Regions from separate parts of the Methylobacterium terrae genome, predicted to be linked through region 3. Evidence: riboswitches for the same ligand, from Rfam matches in the RefSeq annotation. Region 3 holds a riboswitch; each other region holds the start of a gene.
What was found. A riboswitch is a leader RNA that binds a small molecule or an ion and turns the genes downstream of it on or off. The one in region 3 is predicted to bind thiamine pyrophosphate.

Region 1 (4,599 bases), 3.1 Mb from region 3:
CTCCCTCGTCGCGCTCGGGATCGGCTGGGCGCTCGTCGAAGGACGCCTCCTCCCCTGCCTGATCCCTCGCGCGGACATCGACGCGCTCGCGGAGGCGGTGATGCGCGAGCATCCCGAGGATCCGGAGGGATGGGCGTTCGGGGAGGAGCACGCGGCCTGGGTTCGCGGCGAGGCGGTCGAGCAGGGTCGGTGGCGCCGGGTGCGGCGGCGGATCAGGGCGAGGCTGCGGGAGGGGGAGGCGCGGGTGTCCCCCTCTCCCCGCGGGCGGGGAGAGGCCTGAGCTCCGAAGGGGCTCAGGGAGCCCGCAGCGAACCGCAGGTTCGCCGCGAGGGTGAGGGGGTGGTGCCGGAGGAGCCTCATCCGGAAATACCCCCTCACCCGAGGCTGCGCCTCGCTGCGTCCCCTGGACGAGGACACAGCCCTCTCCCCGCCGAGCGGGGAGAGGAGCAAACCCGCGCCACTTCTTTCAAGGTCGATTGAGGGGGATCCGGGTCGGGAGAGCGCGGTGGCGTCAGGCGAGGGCGGAAATCACCCCCCCGACCTCCGGCGCCCGCATCACCGCTCCCATCACCGCCACGGCGGCGGCGCCCGCGCCGCGGCAGGCCGGCGCCGTCTTTGGGTCGATGCCGCCCAGCGCCACGACCGGTAGGATCGCGGCCGCCTCGCGCACAGCGGCGAGCCCCAGGGCCGGTCCGTACCCCGGCTTGCTGGCGGTCAAGAAGATCGGGCTGAGGGTCACGTAATCCGCCCCCGCCTCCCGCGCGGCCCGGACGTCTGCCAGCGAATGCGCCGAGACGCCGAGCAGCGCCCCCTGTCCCAGCCGCGCCCGGGCCGCCGCCACATCCGCCGCCGCGCCGAGCTGCACGCCCGCCGCGCCGACCCGCGCCGCCAGCTCCACGTCGCGCCCGATGGTCAGCGCCCCGCCCACGCCCGCGACAAGCCCGGCCAGGGTCTCGGCCAGCGCCGCCCGCTCCGGGGCCGGCAGGTCGCGGTCGCGCAGCCAGATCCAGCGGGCGCCGGCGCTCAGGCAGGCGGCGACGCGGGCATCGAGGGGCTCGGGGCAGCCGTGCCGGTCGGTGACGATCAGCAGGCGGGCGGGCAGGCTCACGAGCCGACGAGGCCGAGCTGCGGGCTCGACGGCTCGGCCCGGGCGCGACGCGGGATGCGGCCGGCGAGATGGGCGAGGCGGCCGGCCTCGACGGCGTGGCGCATGGCGCGGGCCATCCGGACCGGGTCGTCGGCCTTGGCGACGGCGGTGTTGAGGAGCACTGCGGCCGCGCCCAGCTCCATCGCGATCACCGCGTCGGAGGCGGTGCCGATGCCGGCGTCCACGATCACCGGGACGGGGGAGCGCCGGCAGATCAGCTCGAGGTTCGCCGGGTTGGCGACCCCCATGCCCGATCCGATCAGCGAGCCCATCGGCATCACGGCGGCGGCCCCCAGGTCGGCGAGGCGGCTGCACACGACGGGATCGTCGTTGCAGTAGGGCAGCACCGTGAAGCCCGACTCGACCAGCTGGCGGGTGGCCTCGATGGTCTCGGCGACGTCGGGATAGAGCGTCTCGCGGTCGCCGATCACCTCGACCTTGATCCAGTCGGTGCCGAGGGCCTCGCGGGCGAGCTCCGCCGTCATCACGGCGTCGCGGGCGGTCTCGCAGCCGGCGGTGTTGGGTAGGAAGCGGGCGCCCTTCAGGCGGGCGACCGTGTCCGAGCCGTGGCCGTGGAGCGAGATCCGGCGGATCGAGACCGTCACCACCTCGGCGGCACTCGCCCGCACCGCCTCGCTCATGATGGCCTGCGTCGGGTAGCCGGCGGTGCCGATGAGGAGGCGCGAGGACAGGCTCGTGCCGGCGATGACGAAGGGATCGTCGTGAGTCTCGGTCATGGGATGTCTCCGGGTGTCTGGTGTCTAGCCGCCCTGCATGGCGCGCACGATCTCGACGCGGTCGCCCTCGCTGAGCGCCGTGCCGGCCCAGTCGCGCTGGCGCACCACGGCGCCGTTGAGCGCGATGGCGAAGCCCTGCGGGCCGGCGAGTTCGAGGTCGGCGGTCTCGTCGCGCCACAGGGCGTCGAGGGTGGCGGCCTCGCTGTCGCGGGGCTCGCCGTTGACGTGGAGCTTCATGCGGGTTCTCCAGGGTGCGCGGCGAACCGGGCGAGGCCGAAGGGAGCGGCCACCGGCAGCGTCTCGCCGCGCAGGATCAGGGTCGACACGGCCTCGGCGGTGACGGGCGCCAGGAGGTAGCCGTTGCGGTGGTGGCCGGCGGCGAGCACGAGGCCCGGCACGGCCTCGCCGAGGATCGGGGCGTCGTCGTCGGAGGTCGGGCGAAAGCCGCTCCACACGCCCGCCACCTGCATCTCCTCCACCCCGGGGAGCGCCCGGCGGGCGCCCTCCAGCAGGGCGTAGAGGCCGCCGGCGGTGAGGTTCGGGTCGAAGCCGGTCTCCTCCACGGTGGCGCCGACGATCAGCGTGCCGTCGCCCTTCGGCGCCATGTGGACCTGCTCGGTCCAGACCACGTGGGAGAGGATGCCGCTGCGCGGCGTCATCCGCAGCGCCATCGACTGGCCCTTGAGCGGGCGCACCGGCAGGGCGAGGTCGGGGACCAGGTTCCCCTCCCCGGCCCAGGCGCCGGAGGCGAGCACGACGGTGCCGGCCCGCAACGCACCCGACGTCGTCTCGATGCCGGTGACCCGGCCGCCCTCGCGGGCGAGCGCGGTGACGGTGCAGCCCTCGACCAGACGACCGCCGGCAGCCCGGACGGCCTGCCGCAGGGCCGCCATCACCCGGGCCGGGTCGACCTGGTGGTCATCGGGACAGAACAGTCCGGCGGTGACGGTGGGACGCAGGCCCGGCTCGCGGGCACGCACCGCCGGGCCGGACAGCCACTCGGCGGACAACCCGTCGCGGCGCTGCAGGTCGTGGCGGAAGCGCAGGCGCTCGACCTCGTCGCGGCCGAGCGCGATGACGAGGGTGCCCTCGCGGCGGTAATCGAGAGTCAGGCCCGACTCGGCCTCGAGCTCGTCGCGAAACGGGTGCCAGAGGCGCTGGCTCGCGAGGCAGAGCGGCGACAGGGCCTCGCCCCCGGGCTCGTGCTCGGCCGCCGCCGCCAGCATGCCGGTGGCCGCGAGGCTGGCGCCGTCGCCGGCCTTGCCCCGCTCGATCACCGCGACCGCGAGGCCCGCCCTCGCGAGGCGCCACGCGACCGAGAGCCCGATCAGCCCGGCGCCGATCACCGCGACATCGGCCCGCTCCGGCAGCCGGTCGCTGTCCGAAGTCGGGCCCGGTCCGCCTCGCCGCCCGATCGTCTGCGCGTGCACCCTTCGTCTCCGCGGTGGCCCGAAGAGAGTGGACTGCGCCCGGTTGCCGGATGATGCGCGGGGGTCTCGACGACCCTGTCCAATCCCTACGCCGGTATGAGCCGGATCAGGTTCGAAGGATTTCCGCGCCGACCGGGGCGAAAAGGCCCCAGTCCAGCGGTGTCTCAGCCCCTTGCCGGGGATCTCCCTGGAACGGCCGGAATTTGGCGAGCCGACCCGCCTTCGTCAACCGCCTTCGGTCAACCGCCTTTTCCCGGGCGGTAGATCGCCATCTCCTCGGCGATGCCGTCGAGGGGGTGGGTGCCGAGCAATTCGGGGTCGCCCCACAGGAAGTCGACGAAGGGCTTCGACATCAGGAGCGGCTCGGACAGGACCTTGTTGAGCTTGGCCAGTCGGCTGGCCAGGTTCACGTCGCGGCCGATCACCGTGAAATCGAGCCGCGCGCCGGAGCCGACGTTGCCGTAGGCCGCCTCGCCGTGGTGGAGCGCGATGCCGATCTCGATGCGGGTCGGGAAGCGCCCGGCGCGGTTCGCCTCCTCGACGCGGCGCAGCGCGGCCTGGGCGGCGGTGAGCGCCCCTTGCGCCGCGCCGCCGAGGTCGTCGCCGCTCTCGCGGAAGATCGCCAGCAGGCCGTCGCCCATGTACTTCAGGACCTCGCCGCCCTCGCTCTCGATCGGGGGCACCAGGCAGTCGAAATAGGTGTTGAGGAGTTCGACTGAGGCCTCGGGCGTGAGCGCGTCGGTGAGGTGGGTGTAGCCGCGCATGTCGGCGAACAGGATCGCCGAGCGGATCCGCTCGACCTGGCCGCGACGGATGAAGCCGGCCAGGATCGCCTGGTGCGGCCCGTCGCCGACATAGACCCTGAGCACGTGGTCGAGCCGCGCGTTGAGGCCGCGCATTTCCATCACCGCCGACAGGGTCGGCACGATGAAGCGCAGGATCGCCAGGTCGTCGTCGCCGAAGCCGCGCGGATCGCGAGTCGCGAAGGTGACGCCGTTCCTGGTGCCGTTGGTGAAGAACAGCGGCACGGTGATGTAGTGGGTGTAGCCCGCGCCTTTAAGCTCCGGGACGATGCTGTAGAGGTCGTCCGGCGTCTCGCGCAGGTCGAGGATCAGCCACTGGCCGGTGGCGAAGACCTGCGCGAAGGGAGAGCGGGCGAGCGCCTGCTCGCTGGCCTCGCCGTGCGGGAACAGGCGGAAGCTGACGCCGTCCTCCCGGGTCCAGAACCGGCCGACGCCGGAATAATCCGAGTGCAGCGCGTCGATGGCGGTGGTGGCCCGGTCGA
Region 2 (4,599 bases), 2.9 Mb from region 3:
GCCGAGGTGCTGGTGCCGGAGCGGCGCCGGCGCGAGATCCGCAACTTCCTCGACCGGGTCGTCCGGCCGCGGGCCGGGGAACGGCGCTGACGGTTCAGGCCGTGCGGACCGGCGCGAGGTGCGGCGCGGCCGGCGCCCGCTCCTCGCCGACGAGGTGGAAGGCGGCCGGGCGGCGGAACAGGAACCGCGCCGGGGTGTGGCGCACCAGCCGCTCGATGCCGAGCGGCAGGGCCACCGCGGTCACCGTCACGAGGAGCGAGACCAGCCCGACATCGTCGATGATCCCGCTCCTCACGAGCAGCGTGCGCAGGGCGGCCATCGGCAGGAAGAAGGCGAGGTAGATCACGATCGAGCGCTCGCCGCAGGCCCGCAGCGCTTCCGTGACCGGGCCGCCGGCCTTCGTCAGCAGCGCCGCGGTCGCCACGATCGCGAGCGCGCCGGCCGCCCCCAGCACCAGGCTGATTCCGGGCAGGCTCGCGAGCGTCGGGTGGGATGGGAAGCCCGTGGCCGTGAAGGTGAAGACGCCCTCGACCAGCGCCCAGGCCGCGAGCCCGAGGAGCGCGAGGCCGGCCCTCGCCCGCACCACGTCGGCGAGCGCGAAGATCCGGGACGCGAAGAGGGTGCCGGCGACGAAGTAGACGAAGCGCCCGCAGAACTCGTCGATCAGGGTCGAGCCGGTATGGATCGGGGCGAGCTGCAGGAGCGCCGCGCCGATCAGCAGCAGCGGGCCGGGCACCCGGCGCAGCAGCTTCACGGCGACCGAGAACACCGCCAGCAGGTAGATGAACCACAGGGTCGAGTACGGCTCGACCAGCCCGTAGGCGAGGTGGGCGAGGAAGGCGCCGGGTCCCGCGCCCTCGGTGATCTGGCCGTACTTCACCGCCGACTGGAGCACGAGCCACAGCAGGTAGAAGTAGGCGAAGTGCACGATCCGCCGGTCGGCGAACAGCCGCCAGTCGCGGTCGACCACCCGGCCGAGGAACAGGCCGGAGAGGAGGAAGAAGTCGGGGATCCGGAACGGTTTGGCGAACTCCACGACGTGGTGCATGAAGCCTTCGCGCCCCATCGCCTCGCCAACTCCGAGGGTGGAGTGCATCATCACCACCAGGATGATGCAGATGCCCTTGGCGACGTCGACCCAGGCGAGGCGGCCCGGCTCCGCCGTTTGGCGCGGGCGCACCGGATCGTCCGGCCGGACCGAGAGGGCGGGTTCGGTGTTGGAGCGGGCGGACATCGGCGTCTCCACGAGGGCGATCCGAGGCTCGCACGCAGACGTAAAGAACCGGCCGGGGACGTCCGGTCGAATCGCGCGGAGATCCGCAAGGCGGCGTTCACCCTCTCACCGGGAACTCCGCTTCGAGTCCCGCCGCGTCCGGGTCATGCGCGTCGCGGCGTGGAAATCGTCCGGCTTCGTGCGAACCCAGTCGAGGAAGCGGGCGATCTCGGGCTCGGCCCGCAGGCTCTCGACGTCGCTGAGGCGCCGCGCCAGCTCGGCCTCGCTGTGGCGGGCGTGGATCGCCGAGTGGCAGATCTGGTGCAGCTGCACGGTCTCGCCGTGGGTGCCGCCCTTCAGCTTCGGCGTCAGGTGATGGCGGCTCTGGCGCGCGCCGGCCGGGATCGGCCGCTCGCAGAGCGGGCAGATCACGCTCGCGCGGGCATGCGGGCCGTGGGTGGAGGGGTCGTCGTCGCGCCAGCGCCGGTCACGGCGTCCCAAATCGGGCTCCTGCGGGGAAGGCTTGCGGGGAAGGCTTGCGGGGAAGGCTTGCGGGGAAGGGAGGTTCGCCGATCTATCTGGGTCGCCCGCCCCCGGTGCTTCAAGGCCGGCGCCGGGATGCCGCAGCGTCCCGGCGCAGGGGCGATTGACAAACCTCCTGCACCACAGGACAGTCGCCCCGTTACCGAGGGGAGCCCCGCCGACGGGGGCTGAGATTGGACGAGCGCGCGTCCTGACCCTTGAACCTGATCCGGTTCGTACCGGCGGAGGGACGGGAACCTGCCATGACCGACGTGACCCGTGCGTCCTCGCGCCTCGAGGCCGGATCGTCTCCCCGGGAGAGATCCATGAACGCACCCGCCTTCCCCCAAGGACTGCCCCACCGCGTCACCACCGGGCCGGTCACCGGCTCGGCCAAGGCCTACGCCTCGCCGAAGGAGCGCCCAGACCTCCGGGTGCCCTGCCGCGAGATCGCGCTCACCGACCCGGGCGAGGCCCCGGTGCGGGTCTACGACCCGTCCGGCCCCTACACCGAGGCCGACGCCCGCATCGACCTGAGCGCCGGGCTGCCGGAGGTCCGCGCCGGCTGGATCGCGGCCCGCGGCTACGGGGCGATCGCGCCGCGGGCGGTGCGGCCGGAGGATAACGGATTTGCCGCCGAGGACCGGCTGGTGGCGCCGTGCCCGGCCGCCCGCACCGTGCGGCGGGGCGAGGCCGGCCAGATGGTCACCCAGTACGAGTTCGCCCGGGCCGGGATCGTCACCGAGGAGATGATCTACGTCGCCCACCGGGAGAACCTGTGCCGCGACGCGATGCGGGCCGGCGCCGAGGCCAGGATCGCCGACGGCGAGGGCCACGGGGCCGCGATCCCGCCCTTCGTCACCCCCGAATTCGTCCGCGACGAGGTCGCCAGAGGCCGGGCGATCATCCCGGCCAACATCAACCACACCGAACTCGAGCCGATGGCGATCGGCCGCAACTTCCTCGTCAAGATCAACGCCAATATCGGCAACTCGGCGGTGACCTCCTCGGCCGCCGACGAGGTCGAGAAGATGGTGTGGGCGATCCGCTGGGGCGCCGACACGGTCATGGACCTGTCGACCGGCCGCAACATCCACAACATCCGCGGCTGGATCCTGCGCAACGCCCCCGTGCCGATCGGCACGGTGCCGATCTACCAGGCGCTGGAGAAGGTCGGCGGCGATCCGCTCAAGCTCGACTGGGAGGTGTTCAAGGATACCCTGATCGAGCAGGCCGAGCAGGGGGTGGACTACTTCACCATCCATGCCGGCGTGCGCCTCGCCCACGTGCCACTGACCGCGCGGCGGGTCACCGGCATCGTCTCGCGCGGCGGCTCGATCATGGCGCGCTGGTGCCTTGCCGGGCATCGGGAATCGTTCCTCTACGAGCGCTTCGAGGAGATCTGCGACATCTGCCGGGCCTACGACGTGTCGTTCTCGCTCGGCGACGGCCTGCGCCCGGGCTCGATCGCCGACGCCAACGACGCCGCGCAGTTCGCCGAGCTGGAGACTCTCGGGGAACTCACCAAGGTCGCCTGGGGCAAGGGCTGCCAGGTGATGATCGAAGGCCCCGGCCACGTGCCGATGCACAAGATCAAGGTCAACATGGAGAAGCAGCTCGCCGAGTGCGGCGAGGCGCCGTTCTACACCCTCGGCCCGCTCACCACCGACGTGGCGCCGGGCTACGACCACATCACGTCGGGCATCGGCGCGGCGATGATCGGCTGGTTCGGCACCGCGATGCTCTGCTACGTGACGCCGAAGGAGCATCTCGGCCTGCCGAACCGCGACGACGTGAAGACCGGCGTCATCACCTACAAGATCGCCGCCCACGCCGCCGACCTCGCCAAGGGCCACCCGGCGGCCCAAGTGCGGGACGACGCCCTGTCGCGGGCCCGGTTCGACTTCCGCTGGGAGGACCAGTTCAACCTCTCCCTCGACCCCGACACCGCCCGGGCCTACCACGACGAGACCCTGCCGAAGGACGCCCACAAGGTCGCGCATTTCTGCTCGATGTGCGGCCCGAAATTCTGCTCGATGAAGATCACCCAGGACCTGCGCGCCGACGTGCTGGCGATGGAGGCCGCGAGGGCCGTGGTCGGCGAGGCCACACCGCTCGACGAAGCGGCCCGCGCCGCCGGCATGGCCCAAAAATCGGCGGAATTTTTGGGAGACGGCGGGAGACTCTACGTCGATGCCGGCTGAGTGACACCCGCCGCGCCCCCGCGGATCGCCCGGGGGCGCGGTGGGCACGTCAGCCGGCACGCAGGCCGCCCAAGGACCCTCCAAGGACCCTCCATGTTGATGCAGGCCCAACAGGCCCCGCGCGACCAGGCCCCGCGGCCGGCCCCCGGACGATCGCGCCCGGGCTCGATCGTGCGCCGCCTCGTCGTCTTCGCCCTCGGCCTCGCGGTGCCGATCCTGATCTTCGGCGGCGTGGTCCTGTGGCAGTTCGCCGGTGCCGCCCGCGACCGCCTGGAGGCCGACGCCCTCGGGCGCGCCCGGATGGAGGCGGCGGCGGTCGACCGCGAGGTCGCGAGCCTGATCGCGACGCTCGAGGCGCTCAGCCTCTCGAACGCGCTGCAGCGCGGCGACGTGACGGCCTTCCGCGAGCAGGTGCAGGAGCTCTCCCGCCGCAGCGGCCTGCCGGCGACCCTGCGCGACCCCGACGGACGGCGGCTGATCGACCTCGGCAGCGAACCGATGCCCGAGCGCCTCGACGCGACGGACGAGGCGGCGCTCGCCGGCCGGCCGGCGATCTCGGGCGTGATCGACGGGCGCTTCCGGGTGACGGCGCCGGTCATGCGCCGGGGCGGCGACGCCGTGCTCTACCTCCTGTCGTTCTCGCTGCCGACGGGGCGGATC
Region 3 (4,599 bases):
GGAGCAGCGCCTCGGCCTTGCGGCGCAGGGGGTGGGCGCGGTCGAGCAGGCAGGCGCTCGCCCGGTCGATGGCGGCGACGATGCGGGCGGTCTCCATCCGCCGCAAGCGCTCGCGGGCTTGGCGTCGGATATGGGCGCACAGGGCCCCGGCCTGGCCCTCGCTCAAGGACGGCAGCGCGACCGCGACGGTCTCGCCCCAGGCCGTGTGCGCGGCGACGCGCCGGCCGACCGGCTCGGGGAAGATATCCGGCAGGTGGCCGGCCTGCTCGACCGCGCTCATCCCTGTGCGGCGGCCAGGAACTCGGCCACCGCGACCGAGCAGCCGCGGGAGGCCGAGCCCTCGACCCGCCCGAGCAGCCGGAAGCCCCCGGGCACGACCACCCCGGCATCCTCGGTCAGGATCGCCGAGACCGAATTGAAATGCGCGAGGTCGTGGTGGACCAGCACGCCGGTCTCGCCCTCCGGGAGATCCTGGCCGGTCAGCGGATCGACGACGCGGCTGCGGATCCAGTGCGGACCGGACTTCACCGGCGGGCAGGCCGCGTTGCCGTCGTCGTAGAACTGTGTGCTCAGCTCGGTCATGCCGTACATGTTGAAGCAGGCCGCCCGCGGCACCCCGAACGCCTGCGACAGCCCGTCGTAGAACGCGTCCGGCTCGATCTCCCGCGACTGGCCCTTGAAGCCGCCGGTGTCGAACAGGAAACTCCCCGGCGGCAGGGCGAAGCGGCGACCCCGATCGCGAAGCGCGTCCATCACCGGCACGAAGGCGTAGGTGGCGCCGAGCAGCGCGATGGGCGCGCCCGAGGCCTCGGCCTCACCGAGCGCGCGCAGGAGCGCGTCGAGGTCGAGCCCGCCTTGACGGACGAAGACCGCGCTGTCCGGCGTGCCGAACCGCTCCTTCGCCAGCGCCAGGTAGTGGGCGAGCGAGGAATTCGGCAGCGCCGCCTCGTCCGGGAACAGGATGCCCATCCGGATCGTCTTTCGCCCGCGCATGATCCGGGCGGAGAAGCCCGCCAGCATCGAGGCGTCGTAGACCGCGAGCGTCGGATGGTAGCTGCGGCCGCGCCCGCTTCCGGTCGTGCCGCTCGTCATGAACACCCGCTCGGCCGCCTCCGGCGGGCAGCAGCTCAGGGTCAGGTCCTTGAACGCCTTGATCGGCACCGCCGGGATGTCGTGCCAGCGCCGCACCGTGAGCGGCGTGCGCCCGCGCGCCTGGGCGAAGCGGCGGTAGGGCGCGTTGTGCGTGAACTGGTGGGCGAACAGCCGCAGGGCCAGCGCCTCGAACGCGTCGTCGGTCGCGTCGTCCCGCGCGATGAAGGCGAGCAGCGCCTCGACGATCTCGGCTTGCGACATGACGGCCACCTCGCGCCCGTTCCCGGGCGACGGCCATGCGCGAGCGGAGAGATCATGCGCGAAAAGACGGCTCGGTCGGCCCTGGAGCCCGTGCCGGTCCCGCATCCCTACGCCGGCATGACCCGGATCAGGTTCATAGGGTCACCGCGGCGCCCGGACGGGTCCGGACCGGCGGAATCTCAGCCTCCTCGCGAGGCTCCCCTGGGAGCGGGGGAGAGTGGGGGGCGTGGGCGCGGGTGTCAAGCTGGGCGCCCCAACCCCTCGGCGAGCCGCCGGAACGCGTCGAGGGCCTTTCCCAGCACCGCCTCGGGCGCGTCCGAGGCCGCGACCCACAAAGCCGCGTGGAGCGAGGCGCCGTTGAGGAGGCGCGCCGCCGCCTCCGGGTCGATCGCCGGGATCGCCCCGTCCGCGACGAGGGCCCCGATGCGCCGGGTCGTCTCGGCGAGGCAGGCGTTCTGGCTCGGCCAGCGGGACGGATCGCCGAGCACCGCCGGGCCGTCGAGGAGCACGATGCGCTGGATCTCGGGCTCCAGCGCCATCTCGATATAGGCCCGGTACTCGTCGAGGAGCCCGTGCCACGGCGTCGGCGCGCCCTCGCCGACGACCCGCAGCCGCGCCGCCATCTCGGCGTCGATGCGATCGATGACCGCCTGGAGCAGCCCCTTCTTGTCGCCGAAATGGTGGTAGAGCGCGCCGCGCGTCAGCCCGGCCTCGGCGGTCAGGTCGTCCATCGAGGCGGCCGCGTAGCCCTTCGTCGCGAAGGCGTCCCGGGCGGCCCGGAGGAGCTTCCCCTTCGTCTCCTCCATCATCCGCGCGCGTCGTCCGGCCATTCCGCTCCCTCGTGACATACGCGCCGTATGTGAATTGACATACGGCGCGTATCCATGCTCCTTCACATACGGACCGTATATCAACGCGCGGCCCGGAGGAGCAACCCATGGCGCAAGCCCGACCCACCCGCGACGCCGTCTTCCCGCCCGGCCGGCAGGCCCTCTACGACAAGCACCGCTACTCGGCGGCGATCCGCTCCGGCGACCTCCTGTTCGTCTCCGGCCAGGTCGGCAGCCGCGAGGACGGGTCGCCCGAGCCCAAGTTCGAGGCCCAGGTCGCGCAGGCCTTCGCCCGGCTCGCGGCGGTGCTGGCGGCGGCGGGCTGCACCTTCGACGACGTCGTCGACGTGACGACCTTCCACACCGACCCGGAGGCGCAGTTCGACGCGGTGATGCGGGTGCGCGATCGGGTGATCGGCGAGCCGCCCTACCCGAACTGGACCGCCGTCGGGGTGACCTGGCTCGCGGGCTTCGACTTCGAGATCAAGGCGATCGCGCGCATTCCCGCCGGCGGCCGGGCGGCCGGCGCTTGACCGCGGGGGCGCGGGGGCGGATGACCGCGCCCCCGCACCCGGCCGGCCCCGGTCCGGATGCGGGCGCTTCCCCGATGCAGGTCCCGTCCCGATGCAGGTCCTCCTCCGATGATCGTCCGTTCCCGCCCCGGCGCCCTCGCGATCCTGTTCGCGCTGCGCGGGTCGATCCTGCCGCAGATCGCCCCGCAGGTGATCGGGATCACGGCGGTGGCCTGCCTGGTGGTGGCGACGGAGCAGGGCTGGGCCCGCGCGATCCCGCTCCATGCCGGCATCGGGCCGTTCACGCTGATCGGCCTCGCCCTGTCGATCTTCCTCAGCTTCCGCAACAACGCCTGCTACGATCGCTGGTGGGAGGCCCGGAAGGTCTGGGGCGCCCTGATCGTCGAGGCGCGGGGCCTTGCCCGCCTGCTCGGCGCGCTTCTGCCGGAGGACGAGGCTCGCCGGCGGCGCTGCCTGAACCGGCTCGCCGGCTTCACCCACGCGCTCCATGCCCGCCTGCGGGGCAGGGACGCCGCGGCCGAGGCGGCCCCGTTCCTGCCGGAGGCCGAGCGCGGGCGCCTGGCCGCCTGCGCGAGCCCCGCCGACGCGGCGCTGACCGGCCTCGCGATCGATCTCGGCGGGGCCGTGCGGGAGGGCGCCTTGAGCGACGTGTCGTTCGGCCTGATCGAGGGGAAGCTCGCCGGGCTGTCGGGCGTGCAGGCGGCCTGCGAGCGCATCCAGGGCACGCCCCTGCCCTTCGCCTACACGCTGCTCCTCTACCGCACCGCCTGGCTCTACTGCCTGCTCCTGCCGTTCGGGCTGGCTGCGTCCCTGGGCTGGGGCACGCCGGTGGCGACGGCGCTCGTCGCCTACACGTTCTTCGGCCTCGACGCGCTCGGCGACGAGCTCGAGGAGCCGTTCGGCGCGGCCGCCAACGACCTGCCCCTCGACGCGCTCCTGCGCACCGTCGACGGCGTGGTGCAGGACGCCCTCGGCGAGCCGGTGCCGCCGCCGCTGGCGCCGGAGCGCTACTGGCTGCGCTGAGCGCAGCCGCCTGCGCTGAGCGCAGCCGCCTGCACCGACGCGCGCTACGGGCTCGGCATGGTGAGGACGAGGGGCCCGTTGCGGGTCGCCACCACCGTGTGCTCGTACTGCACCGTCAGCGCCTGCGGCCGGCTGTAGAGGGTCCAGGGATCGTCGCCGTTCTCGGCGAAGTCGGCGCCGAGCGACAGGAACGGCTCGACGGTGAAGACCAGCCCCTCGGCCATGATCCGGCGCTCGGAGGCGTCGGGCCAGGTCGCGATCTCGGTCGGCTCCTCGTGCAGCGAGGCGCCGACGCCGTGGCTCGCGAGGTTGCGCACCAGGGTGTAGCCGTTCTTCTTCGCGAAGGCGCCGACCGCCCGGCCGATGCCCGACAGCGGCTTGCCGGCCCCGACCTGGCGCAAGCCGGTCCACATCGCCCGGCGCCCGTCCCGGCACAGCCGCTCGACCGCCCGGGTCACCGGCGGCACCGCGAAGGAGGCGCCGGTATCGGAGAACCAGCCGTCCTTCTCGGCCGAGACGTCGACGTTGACGAGGTCGCCGGCCAGGATCCGGCGGTTCCCCGGGATGCCGTGGGCGATCTCCTCGTTGACGCTGATGCAGGTCGCGCCCGGGAACCCGTAGACCATCTCGGGCGCCGGGCGGGCGCCCTCGCGCTCGAGGACGTCGCGCCCGATCCGGTCGAGCTCGGCCGTGGTCATGCCGGGTTCGATCGATTTGCCCATGATCTCCAGCGCGTCGGCGACGATGCGGCCGATCCGCCGCAATCCCTCCAGCTCGTCGTCGCTCGACACCGTCATGTGGTCGTTCCTCGCGCGGCCGGACCGCAAGATCCCGTGCGCTTGTGCCATCGCGGCGGGGGC

Region 1: another riboswitch for thiamine pyrophosphate. It lies ahead of thiO (glycine oxidase ThiO); the one in region 3 lies ahead of DK419_RS08660 (LuxE/PaaK family acyltransferase).
Region 2: another riboswitch for thiamine pyrophosphate. It lies ahead of thiC (phosphomethylpyrimidine synthase ThiC); the one in region 3 lies ahead of DK419_RS08660 (LuxE/PaaK family acyltransferase).

What each region holds. Positions count from the first base shown of each region.
Region 1 covers NZ_CP029553.1:5,008,262-5,012,860, reverse strand. The annotation lists gene DK419_RS23175 (hypothetical protein) at 1-280, shown strand, start outside; gene DK419_RS23170 (thiamine phosphate synthase) at 512-1,108, opposite strand; gene thiG (thiazole synthase) at 1,105-1,884, opposite strand; gene thiS (sulfur carrier protein ThiS) at 1,909-2,121, opposite strand; gene thiO (glycine oxidase ThiO) at 2,118-3,314, opposite strand; TPP riboswitch at 3,380-3,512, opposite strand; gene DK419_RS23150 (adenylate/guanylate cyclase domain-containing protein) at 3,554-4,599, opposite strand, start outside.
Region 2 covers NZ_CP029553.1:5,153,574-5,158,172, forward strand. The annotation lists gene DK419_RS23835 (type 1 glutamine amidotransferase) at 1-90, shown strand, start outside; gene DK419_RS23840 (acyltransferase family protein) at 95-1,234, opposite strand; gene DK419_RS23845 (restriction endonuclease) at 1,340-1,714, opposite strand; TPP riboswitch at 1,892-2,003, shown strand; gene thiC (phosphomethylpyrimidine synthase ThiC) at 2,062-3,939, shown strand.
Region 3 covers NZ_CP029553.1:1,928,050-1,932,648, reverse strand. The annotation lists gene DK419_RS08665 (acyl-CoA reductase) at 1-280, opposite strand, end outside; gene DK419_RS08660 (LuxE/PaaK family acyltransferase) at 277-1,353, opposite strand; TPP riboswitch at 1,458-1,556, opposite strand; gene DK419_RS08655 (TetR/AcrR family transcriptional regulator) at 1,593-2,183, opposite strand; gene DK419_RS08650 (RidA family protein) at 2,291-2,716, shown strand; gene DK419_RS08645 (bestrophin family protein) at 2,825-3,739, shown strand; gene map (type I methionyl aminopeptidase) at 3,784-4,536, opposite strand.